Regions from separate parts of the Halomonas sp. LES1 genome, predicted to be linked through region 2. Evidence: predicted binding sites of a transcription regulator. Region 2 holds the regulator's gene; the other holds the start of a gene.
What was found. The regulator FNR, encoded in region 2, switches genes on or off when oxygen is low (the NO sensors DNR and NnrR bind a similar motif). The targets are predictions, from matches to a motif close to TTGATNTANATCAA.
Positions count from the first base shown of each region.

Region 1: a site for FNR is predicted at 4,767-4,780, ahead of paaF (2,3-dehydroadipyl-CoA hydratase PaaF). Genes of this name have one in related genera too.

Region 1 covers NZ_JAVRGC010000004.1:280,933-288,520, reverse strand. The annotation lists gene pcaF (3-oxoadipyl-CoA thiolase) at 1-1,114, opposite strand, end outside; gene paaI (hydroxyphenylacetyl-CoA thioesterase PaaI) at 1,111-1,578, opposite strand; gene paaH (3-hydroxyacyl-CoA dehydrogenase PaaH) at 1,571-3,100, opposite strand; gene paaG (2-(1,2-epoxy-1,2-dihydrophenyl)acetyl-CoA isomerase PaaG) at 3,102-3,893, opposite strand; gene paaF (2,3-dehydroadipyl-CoA hydratase PaaF) at 3,909-4,682, opposite strand; gene paaN (phenylacetic acid degradation protein PaaN) at 5,080-6,765, shown strand; gene paaY (phenylacetic acid degradation protein PaaY) at 6,785-7,393, shown strand; gene paaX (phenylacetic acid degradation operon negative regulatory protein PaaX) at 7,538-7,588, opposite strand, start outside.
Region 2 covers NZ_JAVRGC010000003.1:146,981-154,568, reverse strand. The annotation lists gene RM463_RS08055 (putative nucleotidyltransferase substrate binding domain-containing protein) at 1-519, shown strand, start outside; gene RM463_RS08050 (3'-5' exonuclease) at 554-1,171, shown strand; gene ttcA (tRNA 2-thiocytidine(32) synthetase TtcA) at 1,450-2,361, shown strand; gene fnr (fumarate/nitrate reduction transcriptional regulator Fnr) at 2,445-3,188, opposite strand; gene RM463_RS08035 (radical SAM protein) at 3,269-4,591, opposite strand; gene RM463_RS08030 (sulfite exporter TauE/SafE family protein) at 4,681-5,388, opposite strand; gene ccoS (cbb3-type cytochrome oxidase assembly protein CcoS) at 5,388-5,618, opposite strand; gene RM463_RS08020 (heavy metal translocating P-type ATPase) at 5,615-7,588, opposite strand, start outside.

The sequences.
Region 1 (7,588 bases), on a different contig from region 2:
GCAGGGCGGTGGTTACTAGACGAGCACCGCTCATGCCCAGCGGATGGCCCAGGGCAATGGCACCGCCGTTGGGATTGACGTGCTCGGCGTCGTCGGGGAGGCCGAGGTCACGGGTCACCGCCAGAGCCTGGGCAGCGAAGGCTTCGTTGAGCTCGATCACGTCCATCTGTTCGAGGGTCAGACCGGTCTGGGCGAGCACCTTGCGGCTGGCCGGAGCCGGGCCGAAGCCCATGATGCGGGGCTCGACGCCGGCAGTCGCCATGCCAACCACTCGGGCTCGGGGCTTGAGAGCGAAGCGCTCGGCCTGTTCGGGCGAGGCCAGCAGCAGGGCGCAGGCACCGTCGTTGACGCCGGAGGCATTGCCGGCGGTGACGCTGCCACCCTCGCGGAATGGCGTGGGTAACTTGGCCAGCTGTTCCAGGGTGGTCGACGCACGTGGGTGCTCATCAGTATCGACGACCAGGGGCTCCTGCTTACGGCGCGGGACCTCGACGGGGACGATCTCCTCGGCCAGGCGACCGGCCTGCATGGCGGCGGCGGTGCGCTGCTGACTGCGCAGGGCGAAGGCGTCCTGGTCCTCGCGGGAGATATTGAACTGCTCGGCCACGTTCTCGGCGGTTTCCGGCATGGAGTCGATGCCGAACTGGGTCTTCATCTGGCGATTGACGAAACGCCAGCCGATGGTGGTGTCGTGGATCTCGGCGCTGCGTGAGTAAGCCTTTTCTGCCTTGCCCATCACGAACGGGGCTCGGGACATGGACTCGACGCCACCGGCGATCATCAAGCCTGCCTCACCCGCCTTGATGGTGCGGGCAGCATTGCCGATAGCATCCATGCCGGAGCCACACAGACGATTGAGGGTGGTGCCTGGGACTTGCACCGGCAGCCCGGCAAGCAGTGCCGACATGCGAGCCACGTTGCGGTTGTCCTCACCGGCCTGGTTGGCGCAGCCATAGAAGAGATCGTCCACCTGGGACCAATCCACCGAAGAGTTACGCTCCATCAAGGCCCGCATGGGGACGGCGCCCAGGTCGTCGGCCCGCACGGGGGAGAGGACGCCACCATAGCGGCCGATGGGGGTGCGGATGGCATCGATGATATAGGCGTCTTTCATTGGGTCTCTCCAGCGGCGGTGTCTTCCAGGCGGCGTACGGTGCCGCGGATCTTGTAGGAGCGGCCGCGAAACAGGGCGACCTCCTGGTCGTGCTGATTGCGCACGGTGATGTCGTAGATGCCGGTGCGCCCGCCTCGGCTGCGCTCCTCGGCGGTGGCGGTAAGGGTGTCGCCCAGCTGGCCGGGGCCTAGATAGTCGATGCTGCAGCCCGAAGCCACGGTGGCTTCATCATAGGTATTGCAGGCGAAGGCAAAGGCGGAGTCGGCCAGGGCGAAGATAAAGCCGCCGTGACAATTGCCGTGCCCTTGCACCATGTCCTGGCGTACGGTCATGGTAATCACGGCCCGGCCGGGTGCTACGCTCACGATACGCATGCCCAGGCCCTGACTGGCGCCGTCGCGAGAGAACATGGCGTCGGCACAGGCTTCCGCCAGCTGCTGGGGGCTCAATTCACTTTTATTCATGGAAGCAGCTCCCGGCCAGGGCCTGGCGGCGCAGCAGGAAGGAGGCGCGATAGCGCTCCTCACCGTAACTCTGCTGCAGGTGGCTCAGGGTGCGGTGCACGAAGTCGAGTCCCAGGCCGTCGGCCCAGGCCAGCGGTCCACGGGGATAGTTAAGGCCGGCCTGCATGGCGCGGTCGCAGTCCTGGGCGCTGCACACCCCTTGCAGTACGGCGTCGGCGGCCTCGTTGGCCAGCATGGCCACGGTGCGCAGCACTACCAGGCCGGGGGTGTCGGTCAGCCAGCAGACTTCCATGCCCAGGCGCTGGAAGAGTGCCGTGGCCAGGTCGTGACTCTCGGCATCGACGCCAGGGCTTGCCGCCAGGGCGATGGCGCTGGCGCTGTTGTAGTCAAGGCAGAGGTCGAACAGGACCAGGGCCTCGAGACCCTCGTCACAGGCGCGTTCGGTGGCGCAGCGACCATCGCTCAGGGCCAGCGTCAGGCCGCCGAGGCGCAGGCGAGGCTGGCCGGAGATGCTCTCGCGGCGAACGATCTCGAGTCCTGCCTGCTCGGCGCGGGTCACCAGCGGGGTGATATTGCCCGCCTGGCCCTCGATGATCAGCGGCGGCAGGTCGGCTTCTACCGGTGAGGCAGCATTGGGGACAGCGCTCTCGGCGCCTTCTCGATAGTCGTAGAACCCCTGGCCACTCTTGCGGCCCAGACGGCCGGCTTCGACCAGTGCATGCTGCACCAGTGAAGGCTCGAAGCGGGTGTCGCCGTAGTAGGCGTCGAATACCGAGCGGGTCACGGCGTAGTTGACGTCGTGGCCGATCAGGTCCATCAGCTCGAAGGGGCCCATGCGAAAGCCGCCGGCCTGGCGCAGCAGGGCATCCAGGGTGGCAGGGGTCGCGGCACCCTCCTGCATCAGGCGTAGCCCCTCGGCGTAGAAGGGGCGCGCTACCCGGTTGACGATGAAGCCTGGGGTGGAGCTGGCGTGGACCGGTACCTTGCCCCAGGCCTCGGCGGTGGCGTAGAGGGTCTCGGCGACTTCGGCTTCGGTAGCCAGCCCCGAGATCACCTCGACCAGTTTCATGACCGGCGCGGGGTTGAAGAAGTGCATACCCGCCAATCGCTCGGGGCGCTCCAGGCCGGCGGCGATGGAGGTGATCGACAGCGAGGAGGTGTTGCTGGTCAGCAGGGTTTCGGGGCCACACACTGACTCGAGCTCGGCGAAGACCTGGCGCTTGACCTCGAGACTCTCGACGATCGCCTCGATTACCAGTCGGCTATCGGCCAGCTCGGCAAGAGTGGCGGCCGGTGTCATGCGCGCGATAATTGTCTCCACGTCATCCTGGGCCATCTTGCCTCGGGCCACACGCTTCTCGAGCTGGTGGCGCACGCCGTCTATACCGGACTGAGCCGCTCCTTCACGATTGTCATAGAGGCGCACCGGATGACCAGCCTGGGCAGCCACCTGGGCGATGCCGGCGCCCATGGCGCCAGCACCGATCACGGCGATAATGTCGCTGGGTGCGAGGGCTGGCATTTCACTCCCCCTTGAAATTGGGCTGGCGTTTTTCCATGAAGGCGCTGACGCCCTCGCGGTAGTCGTCCGTGCGGCCGGCGAGTCGCTGCAGGTCGCGCTCGAGATCCAGCTGTGCATCGAAGCTGTTGTCGGTGCTGGCGTGCAGGGCGCGCTTGATCAATGCCAGGCCACGAGTCGGCTGAGTAGCCAGATGACGGGCCAGAGCACGGGACTCATCCTGTAGAGAGTCGTCGTCGACAACCTTCCAGATCATGCCCCACTGCTCGGCCTGCTCGGCGCTGAGCTTGTCACCCAACATTGCCAGCCCCTTGGCGCGGGCCATGCCTACCAGGTGAGGAAGTGACCAGGTACCGCCGGAGTCGGGGATCAGGCCAATCTTGCAGAAGGCCTGAATAAAGCTGGCCGAGCGTGCCGCCAGCACGATGTCACATGCCAGGGCAATATTGGCCCCGGCGCCTGCGGCAACGCCGTTCACCGCACAGATGGTGGGAATCGGCAGGTCGCGGATGGTGCGCAGCATGGGGTTGTAGCGCTTCTCCAGGGACTCCCCCAGGTCGGGAGCCTCGGCGCCGGGGGCCACGTTGCGGTCGGACAGATCCTGGCCTGCGCTGAAGCCACGACCGTTGCCGGTCAACAACAGGGCGCGCACGCTCTCGTCCTGACGCACGGCCTTGAGTGCCTGGCGCATTTCGGCATGCATCTCGGCGTTGAAGCTGTTGAGGCTGTCGGGTCGGTTCAAGGTAATGCGGGCGACACCGTCTTCCACGGAATAGAGCAGGGGCGCTTCACTCATGATCAATGTCCTGTATCAGTGCCCGTTGAAGGTGGCGGGGCGTTTTTCCTGGAAGGCATGAATGCCCTCCTCGCGATCTTGGGTGCCGGCCAGCAGGGTAAAAGCATGGCGCTCGAAGCGAAGACCGGTAGCCAGGTCGGTATCCTCTGCCTTGTGCAGGGCCTCCCGGGCCAGTCGCACTGCGAGAGGAGCCTTGGCAGCGATGGTTTCGGCCACGGCGATGGCGCGCTCCACCGTCAGCTCGGGTTGGGTGATTTCGCTGACCAGGCCAGCTTCCAGGGCGCGGCGAGCGCTGATCGGCTCGCCGGTGAGCACCATCTGGGTGGCCAGGGCCTTGCCCACGGCACGCACCAGGCGCTGGGTGCCGCCGGCACCGGGCATGATGCCGAGGTTGATCTCGGGTTGGCCGAAGCGGGCGTCCTCGCCGGCGATCAGGATGTCGGCATGCATGGCCAGTTCGCAGCCACCGCCCAGGCAGAAACCGTTTACTGCGGCGATAATTGGTTTGTTGAAGCGTGTGATGGTGGACCAATGCCGCTGGCGTGGATCTTCCAGCATGCCGACCAGGTCGCGCTCGGCCATCTCCTTGATGTCGGCGCCGGCGGCGAAGGCGCGTTGACTGCCGGTTATCACCACAGTGCGCACCTCGGCGTCATCCTGGGCAGCGATTAGAGTGTCGGCTAACTCTGCCAACAGGGCAGTATTAAGGGCATTCAGAGCCTCTGGGCGATGCAGTTTGATGGACAGCACTCCTAGTTGCGGTCCCTCAACGATCAGGTGATTCGGCATGGTGACCTCACTCTGGCACGGCATGGATGCGGCAGCGCACCGCCGCCCTTCAAGGTTAACAATAGGAGCGAGTATAGGTTTATTTTGATACGCATCAAATCGATGCACATTGTCTTGGTGTATCGTGTTTGAGGGTGCCGATATTGAAAATGTCTAACTTTCAGAGGGTTGCAGCAGGAGGAGTCCTGTCTGGACAGTGAGGTTATACCATGGTCGTACCATGTCGATCATGATCATATGATATTGATTAAGCCATTGTTTTTATTTGAAATTTATTTTTTATTCCAGGCTTTTCAAGCTGTGGGGTGTGAGCCTGGGTTTGATGTTTCGTTACGCTATGGGTAGCTTCATCTTTTAAATCGTATCGGATGCAGCCTCCCGCTGCGCAGGAGCCAGCATGTCACAGCAAGCCCAGCAGTTGTTCGAGCGCCATCGCGAGACCCTAGAGCAGTCCCTCGAGGCTGTCGCCACTCGGAAGTTCTGGACGCCTTATCCGGAGAGCATCAAGCAGTACCCAGAAGAGGCGGTGAAGGCGGCACCGCAGCACTTTGAGGCGCTCCTCAACCGGCATTTCTCTCTCAAGGTCTCGAGCGTGGCGGGCCGGGTCGGAAGTGAGGTCTCTCCCTACGGTTTTGAGCTGGGGGTGACCTACGATCAGCCCCAGCGTGATGCGCTGATCGCGTCCATGCAGGCCGCCATGCCGGCCTGGCGCGACGCCGGTGCCGAGGCACGAGTGGGCGTCTGTCTGGAGGTCCTGGCGCGTCTGAATGCCATGAGTCCGGAGATCGCCCAGGCAGTGAGCCATACCAGTGGGCAGGGACCGTTGATGGCCTTTCAGGCCGGTGGGCCCCACGCCCAGGACCGGGGGCTCGAGGCCGTGACCTACGCCTGGCAGGCGATGTCAGAGGTGCCGGCTACGGCCAGGTGGGTCAAGCCCCAGGGCAAGCGTGACCCCCTGGTACTCGACAAGCGCTACCATATCGTCCCCCGCGGCATCTCCCTGGTGGTGGCCTGCTCCACCTTCCCCACCTGGAACACCTATCCAGGCCTGTTTGCCAGCCTGGCCACCGGTAACCCGGTGATCCTCAAGCCCCATCCAGGAGCCGTCCTGCCGTTGGCGATAACCGCTCGCGTCGCCCAGGAGGTGCTCGAGGAGGCCGGCTTCGACCCCTGTCTGGTGAGCCTGATGCCGGACAGTCCAGATGCTCCAGTCGCCAAGGAGCTGGCCCTCGATCCAGCCGTGAAACTTATCGACTTCACCGGCTCCAGTGCCTTCGGCGAGTGGTTGGAACATAATGCCACCCAGGCACGAGTCTTCACTGAGAAGGCCGGCATCAACACCATCATCATCGACAGCCTCGAGCGGATCGAGCCGGTGGCCCAGAACCTTGCTTTCAGCCTCAGCCTTTACTCTGGCCAGATGTGCACCACACCCCAGGCCATCTATTTACCCCGCGATGGTATCCAGACGCCTGAAGGCAGGCTCACCTTCGATGAGGTGGCCGGTGCTCTGTCCGAGGCCATCAAGGCATTCCTCGCCGATAATGAGCGTGCCTGTACCGTGCTGGGCGCTATCCAGACGCCAGCCACTGCCGCCCGTATCGAGGAGTGTCGTGGCCTGGGGGAGGTGCTGCTGGACAGCGAGCCGCGCCAGCATGCTCGGTATCCCGAGGCGCGTATCCATACACCGCTGCTGCTCAAGGTGGATGCCAGCCAGCGCGACGCTTTCAGTGAGGAGCGCTTCGGCCCGATCGGCTTTTTGATCGCCACTGACAGCACCGCGCATAGCATCGAGCTGGCCCGCGATGTGATTGGCGAGAAAGGAGCCATCACCTTCGGTGCCTATACTACCGATGATGAGGTCGCCGACCGGTTCGAGGAGCTGGCCATGGAGGTGGCGGTGCCGCTGTCGCTCAATCTGGACGGGGGTATCCTGGTCAACCAGTCCGCTGCCTTCAGCGACTTCCATGCGACCGGGGGCAATCCGGCGGCCAACGCCTCGCTGTGCGACCAGGCCTTCGTGGCTTCTCGTTTCGTGGTGGTTCAGAGTCGCCGCCATGGCCAGCTGGACTCATCCAGCTGAACTGAGAGGGGAGAGAAATATGCCTTGCTATCGACTCGAGGGGGTGACCCCGGTGGTACACCCCACCGCCTATGTTCACCCCACGGCGGTGCTGATCGGTGATGTTATCGTCGGTCCCGGCTGCTATGTGGGACCCGGTGCGGTGATGCGCGGCGACTTTGGTCAACTGGTGCTGGAGGAGGGGGCCAATCTGCAGGATACCTGCGTGATGCATGGTTTTCCTGGCTGTGTCACGCGGGTGGAGAAGAATGGCCATATTGGCCATGGTGCCGTGCTGCATGGCTGCATTGTGGGGCAGGACGCCATGGTCGGCATGAATGCCGTCGTGATGGACTACGCCGTGATCGGCACTCGCTCCATCGTCGCCGCGGCAGCCTTCGTCAAGACCGGCTTCGAGTGCCCTCCCCAGTCGCTGGTGATGGGGGCGCCGGCCAAGGTCAAACGCGAACTCTCCGATCAGGAAGTGGCCTGGAAGCAGCAGGGTACCCGAGAGTATCAGCGCCTGACCGAGCGATGTCGCGACAGCCTGGAGCCTTGCGAACCGCTGACAGAGCTGGATGCTAACCGTCCAAGGCTGCAGGCGGGGGATACTCAGCCCAAGCAGCAGTCTTTGGGCAAGGAGTCATGAACCTGAGCCCGACGAACAGTCGTCGGGTTGTGTGACCCGGCCCCTCGCCGAGAACTGGCAGCAGCAACGGTACAGCCCCCTGCTATGAGGCTATAGCAGGGGGCATTGGTATGGGAACGAGAGGGCTGGCTGCGCTGGCCGAGTCTACTCCAGCCCGCCGAAGCGTCGGTAGAAGCTGGGGCCGGGGGCGGGCAG
Region 2 (7,588 bases):
GCGGTGGCGGGCAACCCGGCGCTGCTCGACCGGGTGCGTGACGACCTCTTTGCCCAGTGCAGCGGAAACGATCTGCTGCTCTCCTACTTCGCCCGCACCATTCTGCGCTTCTCCACACCGCTGACCCTGTTTGGCTCACTCAAGCGACCTCAGCACGGCATCGATATCAAGAAGGGGGGGATCTTTCCCATCGTGCATGGCGTGCGGGTGATGGCACTGGAGCGGGGCATACGGCCTACCTCGACTCTGGAGCGTCTGGAGGCCCTGGCTGCCGATGGCCGGCTGGAGCCACGCTTCGCCGAGGACCTGGCCGAGGCGCTGGCGCTGTTCACCGAGCTGCGCCTCAAGCAGCAGCTGGCAAGGCGTGAGGACGAGGAGGGGGGCGAGCCGCACAGCCCTGATCGTGTGGTGGTGCAGGAGCTCTCGTCGCTGGAGCGCGACCTGCTGCGCGAGGCGCTGCATATCGTCAAGGACTTCAAGCAGCGCCTCTCCCACCGCTTTCATCTGGAATACTCATGAATCGACGGAACGACAACGACACAAGGAGCCCGTCATGCTCAAGATGCTGAGACGCGTCGCGGATCAGCGGCGCCATGCCAACGGCGAGTACGCCTGGCTGTTTCGCCCCTATACCGGTGACGAGATGGTGGTGATCGACACCGAGACCACCGGCCTGGATACCCGCAGCGCCGAGCTGGTGTCGATCGCCGCGGTGCGGGTGCGTGGTGATCATATCCTCACCAGTGACTCTTTGGATCTGCGCCTTCGCCGCCCCGACTCGCTGACCGGTGATTCCATCCGCATCCATGGCCTGCGTGGCATGGACCTCGACAATGGCGAGAGCATCGACAGCGCCCTGGCGCGGCTGCTCGACTTCGTCGGCAATCGCCCACTCGTGGGCTGGCATCTGGGCTTTGACCTGGCGATTCTCAACCGTGAGCTGCGTCCGCGTTTCGGCTTCGAGCTACCCAACGCCACCGTGGATGTGGCCCAGCTGTGGCGGCGCCGACTGCGGCGTCGGCACCCGGAAATCGATAACCTGCCACGCTTCGAGAGTGCCGCCGAGCGCCTGGGAGTGCCGGTCATGGGGCGCAATACCGCCCTGGGGGATGCGGTGACCACCGCGCTGATGTTCCTGCGCCTGGAGCGTACTGTCGCCGCCGGGAGTTAGCCGGCACGAGTGGTAGGGCTATCGCAGATGACAGTACCACTCAAGGCTATTCCGGTGACAGGCCGTCGAGGGGGCGCTACGAGTACTTCCTTGTAGGCTACCTCGGCCATCCCTGGTCCTCGGACCCCCTTTCCGACCTGTCCCCGGCGCCTTTCACTATCACCCTGTTGGTAGCTGCGATAGCCCTGGCGCGAGTGGCGTCTGGCGTCGCCTGGCGCGGTCGCCGGTGGTAGGATGGGCGCCTTTCATTTTTGCCCGCACTGGCAGCGCCAAGACCTATGCAAGACGCCGTGACCTTCGACCCCCGCGAACGCGATAGCGCGCCCTTCACCCACTCCGGGCCAGCCACGCCCCAGCCCGGTACTCAGGAGAAGCGTGAATTCAACAAGCTGCAGAAGCGGCTGCGGCGCCAGGTGGGCAATGCCATCATCGACTATGGCATGATTCATGAGGGAGATCGGGTGATGGTGTGCCTGTCCGGCGGCAAGGACAGCTACACCCTGCTCGAGATCCTGCGCAATCTGCAGCGCAACGCCCCGGTCGACTTCTCGCTGGTGGCGGTGAATCTCGACCAGAAGCAGCCCGGCTTTCCCGAGCATGTGCTGCCCGAGTACCTGCAGGGTATCGGGGTCGACTATCATATCCTCGAGCGCGACACCTACTCGGTGGTCAAGGAGAAGACCCCGGAAGGCAAGACCACCTGTGCGCTCTGCTCGCGACTGCGCCGCGGCTCCCTGTATGGGTTCGCCGAGGAGATCGGTGCCAACAAGATCGCCCTGGGCCACCACCGCGAGGATATCCTCGAGACCCTGTTCCTCAACATGTTCTTCGGCGGCAGCCTCAAGTCGATGCCGCCGAAGTTGCTGTCCGACGATGGCCGAAACATGGTGATTCGACCGCTGGCCTATTGCCGGGAGGCGGACATTGCCGAGTTTGCTCGGCAGATGGCGTTTCCGATCATCCCCTGCAATCTGTGTGGCTCTCAGCCCAACCTGCAGCGTCAGGTGGTCAAGGAGATGCTGGCGGAGTGGGAGGCGAAGCACCCCGGGCGGCTGGAGAGCATGTTCAAGGCGGTGACCAACGTGGCGCCTTCACAGCTGGCCGATCGTGAGCTGTTTGACTTCGCCGGGCTGGAGGAGAAGCAGGCCAGGATGCAGGCCAGCCGGATCGATATCCAGCAAGAGCTCTAAGTTTGAAGAGCGGCGCTTCACGCCTGGAAGCTGGAAGAAAAACCTTGACCCCAGAATTATCGGGTCCATGCCAGCTTCCAGCTTTAGTGCGCGCCCTCCTCCTCGGCCAGGTGGGTGAGCGCCGGCAGATCGAGGATATTCACCTCGCGCCCCGAGACGGCGACCAGGCCCTGGGTCTGGAAGCGGCCGAGGATACGGCTTACCGTCTCCACCGCCAGGCCCAGATAGTTGCCGATATCGGCCCGCGCCATGGAGAGGCGGAAGCTGTAGGGCGAATAGCCGCGGCGGCGGAAACGTTCGGAGAGGCTGGTGAAGAAGCTGGCCAGGCGCTGGTCGGCGGTCTTGCGCGAGAGCAGGCGCATCATGCGGCGGTCATCGCGCAGCTCCTTGCTCATGCTGCGGTAGAGTTGTCCGCGCAGCTCCGGCATCGACTCCGCGAGGTGGTCCAGGCGGTCGAAGGGAATCTCGCAGACGGTGGTGGTCTCCAGGGCCACCACGGTACCGGGGTAGCATTGTTCGTCGATGCCGTCGAGGCCCACCAGCTCGCTGGGCAGATAGAAGTTGGTCAGCTGGTCTTCGCCACTGCCCTCGGTGGTGACCTGCTTGAGGCTGCCGGAGCGAACCGCGAAGACGCTGGAGAAGGGAGTGTCCTGGCGGAATAGCGCCTCGCCCTTCTTGAGTGGTGCGCGACGCCGGATGATGGCGTCGAACTGGTCCATGTCGTCCACCTCGAGTGCCAGAGGCAGGCAGAGCGAGCTGAGACTGCATGTCTGACAGCGCGTCTCCTGTAGTACGGATCGCCGCCGACCGGTGAGAGTACCCGCCATGGCCCTTCCCTTCTTGATCGTGTTCATGGCCCCATTATGGAGCAAAGTGCAGGCGGGGCAAACTATGCGGGGCTCGGCGGCTAGGGGAGGGCGAGGGCCTCGAGGATGTAGGGCAGCCGCCAGTGTCCCTCGGCGGTCAGCGATACCCCCTCAGTCGTCATCTCGATCACTCCCTCCGCGTGAAGCCTCTCGAGGTGTGGGCTCGGCGGCAGGCCTGCAGGGTCGATGCCACGGCCACACAGCAGGGTCTCGCGGTGGCGTCGTTCATCGGCCGTCAGCCGGGTGCCGCGTGCGGTTGGCAGGCGGCTGTTATCGAGTGCCGATTCGTATGCCGCCAGCGTATCGGCGTTGCGAACCCAGAGGTCGCCGATACGGCTGATGGCATTCACGCCGAGTCCCAGCAGGTCACCCGCTTGCCCCCGGGTAAAGCCAAGCGGGCCATGGCCCAGGGCGCCGCTGGCCCGGGCCTGTGCCAGGGGGTCGTTGCGACGCGTGTAGAGGCCCAGACCGATATGGACATAGCCGGCGGCGTCGAGCCGGACGCGAGCCTCGGCCAGCAGTTGTTGGCGGGTCGCCGCGTCGGGTAACCAGCCATGGTGGATGGCACGCTGGGCAGGGTGGTGTGCCGGGCGATGCCGATAGCGGTAGAGGCGGATGCGTGCCGGGACCATGCCGATGACCTGCTCGAGGGTGTCGACGAGGCCTTGGGGTGTCTGGAAGGGGAGCCCCAGCATCAGCGACATCGTCAACTCCCGGAAGCCCAGGCGGTCGGCTTCGTCGACCAGCGACTCGGTCAGGGCCCTCGGCTGTACGCGGTTGATGGCCTGCTGGACGCGTGGATCCAGCTCCTGCACACCCAGGTTCAGGCGGTTGAAGCCCAGCGCCTGCAGATGTCGCAGGGTCAGCATATCGGCCTCTCGTGGGTCGAGGTCGATGCTGAAGTCCCGCTCTCGGTCGCCGGAGAGGCCGAGGCGTGCGTCCAGGCGATCGAAGAGGTCGCTCATCTGCTCCAGCGTGAGAAAGGCCGGGGGGGTGCCGCCCCAGTGCAGTCGAGATACCGGCGGCAGGCCGTCGAGCCGGCGCCGGACCAGTACCATTTCGCGGTCGAGACGTGTCAGGTAGGAATCGGCCTGGCGACTGCTGCGAACGGAAACGCACTGGCTGGCGCAGAAGCGGCAGGCATGACGGCAGAAGGGCAGGCGTACCTGGATCGCCAGGGGGGCCTCGGCCGGGCGCGCAGAGAGGGCCACTTCCAGGGCCTGGACGCCGATGTCGTCGCGATAGTGGTGCGGGGCGGGGTAGGCGACCTCCGCGGCCGTTACCAGGTCGCCCGCGCCGGGCAGCGGCTCTCGAGCAGGACTCGAGGCTCCGGCGGGGACGGTGTGCTTGGCGGGAACGGGCATGGGGCGACTCCGCTGATGGCTCTATCCCCATGCTAGGGGGTGGGGCCGAGAGCGGCGTTGAGCTGCGTCAATCCCGTGTGGAATAGTGCTCAGCCGGTATGGGTGGCGCCTCCCCCGGGAACCAGCAGCCATAGCTGCCAGAGCGCGAAGGCGATGATGGAGAGTGCGGCAAGGGTGCGGGTGCCCCGGTGGCGGATCAATCGGCTCAGCTGACGCGCGGCGAAGCCGGTGGCCAGCAGGGCCGGGAGTGTGCCTAGCCCGAAGGCGCCCATCAGCAAGGCGCCGCGCAGCGGGTCAGCCATGGCCAGGCTCCAGGTCAGCATGGAGTAGACCAGCCCACAGGGCAGCCAGCCCCATACCGCCCCCAGCGCCACTGCCTGGGGGAGTTTGACCACCGGCATCAGCCGGCGCCCCAGTGGCTCGAGATATCGCCACAGGCGCCTGCCCAGGGCCTCGATCCCGAGCAACCCCTTCCACCAGTCGGCGATATAGAGCGCCATCAGGATCAGCATCAGGGCGGCGAGCCCCTGCAGGATGAAGCGCGCGGGGGCGGTCAGCGAGAGCAGGGTGCCGAGAGATGCCGCCAGGAGGCCGGCGATCATGTAGCTGGTGATGCGGCCCAGGTTGTAGCCCAGCAGCAGGCCCGAGAGGCGCGTCGGGGAACGCATGCTGGGTGGCACCGCGAAGGAGAGTGCGCTCATGATGCCGCCGCACATGCCGATGCAGTGGGCACCGCCGAGCAGGCCGAAGACGAAGGCGGCGGCGAAAGGCGGCAGGTCCAGCCCGGTCGGGTCCATCAGCGCGTCTCGTCCGATGGGTCGGAGGTCGACGATGGGGTGTCGTCATCCTTGCCGCCGCTCCTGCGCTCCTCCGGGGGACGGTCATTGTCGTCCTCATCGAAGAGAATGCGGTAGGCGGGTCCTTCCAGATCCTCGAACTGGTCGTGCTTCACCGCCCAGAAGAAGGCCCACAAGGCCAGGCCAAGCAGAATCAGGGTCAGTGGTATCAGCAGGTAGAGAATAGTCATACGGTGCGGGGTTCCGAAGGTGTAGCCACCTCCTGTGGCAGCGGGGTGTGGCGAGTCAGGCGCAGAGCGTTGCCGACCACCACCAGCGAGCTTGCCGACATGCCGATGGCCGCAATCCAGGGCGTGACGAAGCCCATCATGGCCAGCGGCAGGGCGCCGATATTATAAACCAGCGCCCATCCGAGGTTCTGCTTGATGATGCGGCGCGTGGCGCGGCTGACGGCGACGGCCTCGACGATACGCATCAGGCGCGGGCCCAGCAACACGGCATCGGCGCGGGTGCGAGCCAGATCCGTGGCGCCGTTCATGGCGATGGCCACATCGGCACCCGCCAGCACCGGTACATCGTTGATGCCGTCGCCGACCATGGCGACGCGCTCACCCGCGGCCTGCAGCTGGCGCAGGCGCGCAAGCTTGCCTTCCGGGCTGACGCCGCCGCGCCACTGCGCGATACCCAGCCGGTCGGCCATGCGGGCGGTGGCGTCGGCGGTATCGCCCGAGAGCAGCTCCACCTTCAATCCCAGCGACCTCAGTGCGGCGATGGTGTCGACGGCATCCTCTCGCAGGCGGTCGCTCAGGCTGAACCAGGCCCGGGGCCGCCCGGCTTCGCTCAGCAACAGCCACTGGCCCTCGCCCGGGGGCGTCAGGGGCTGGTCGGGGGCGGCGAACTCCGGCTTGCCGAGCCGCCACCGACGGTCGTGAAGGGTGCCCTCCAGTCCCAGTCCCGGGCGGTTGACGATCGCCTCGGCGCCCAGGCGGTGATCACGATAGGGGCCGAAGGCCCGCGCGATGGGGTGCTCGGACTGGGTTTCCAGGGCCGCGGCGATGCGGGTCAGCGCCTCCTCGTCATGCTGGCTGCCGCCGAGGCCTTCGCTTTCCCCGGCTAGCCGGACCTCCACAAGGGTCATCTCACCGGCGGTGAGGGTGCCGGTCTTGTCGAAAACCACCCGGTCGAGATTCGACAGCGTCTCCAGGGCGTCGGCGCGGGTGATCAGTACGCCGCGTCGACGCAGCTGGCCATGGGCCGCCGTCAGTGCGGTGGGGGTGGCCAGGGCCAGTGCACAGGGGCAGGTGATCACCAGCACCGAGAGCGTCACCCAGAAGGCGCGCTGAGGATCGACAAACCACCACACGGTGCCGACCACCACGGAGAGAATCAGCACCTGAAGCACGAAGTGGTGGGCGAGGCGGGCGGTGTGCTCCGCGATTTTGGGGCGATGGGCGAAGGCGCGGTCGGTCAGGTCGACGATGCTGGCGGCCCTGGCGTCCTTGCCCGCGCGGGTCACACGGATGGTCAGCGGGCTGGTGATGTTCTGGCTGCCACCGGTCACGCTGTCGCCGAGCGTGCGGCTGACCGGCAGGGTCTCGCCGGTCAGCATGGACTCATCGAGACTGGACTCGCCATCCTCGATGATGCCGTCGGCAGGCACCCCGTGGCCGGGCTTGACCAGTACGCGGTCGCCCTCTTGCAGGTCGCTGGCGGGCACGATGCGCGCCTGGCCGTCATCCTCCAGCCGCGTCGCCGAAAGCGGCAGCACCTGAGCCAGGGCATTGCCGATGCGGCCGCTGTGCCGGCGTGCGCGCATCTCCACATAGCGGCCAAACAGCAGGAAGAAGGTGAACATCACCACCGAGTCGAAGTAGATATCGCCGCCGAAGAGTACCCCCCAGGCGCTGGCGATATAGGCCGAGCCGATGGCCAGCGATACCGGAACATCCATGCCCAGCTGGCGGCTGCGTATATCGCGCAGCGCGCCAGTGAAAAAGGGCTGCGCCGAAAACAGCACCACCGGTGTGGTCAGGGCGAAGGCCAGCCACAGGAAGAGGGCGTTGAAGTCGGCGCTGATCTCCCCCTCGCCGGCGAAGTAGTGGGGGATCGAGAACATCATCACCTGCATCATGCCGGCCGCGGCGACGATCAGGCGTCGGATGCTCATGCGCTCCTCGCGCTGAAGGCGAAGCTGGGCGGC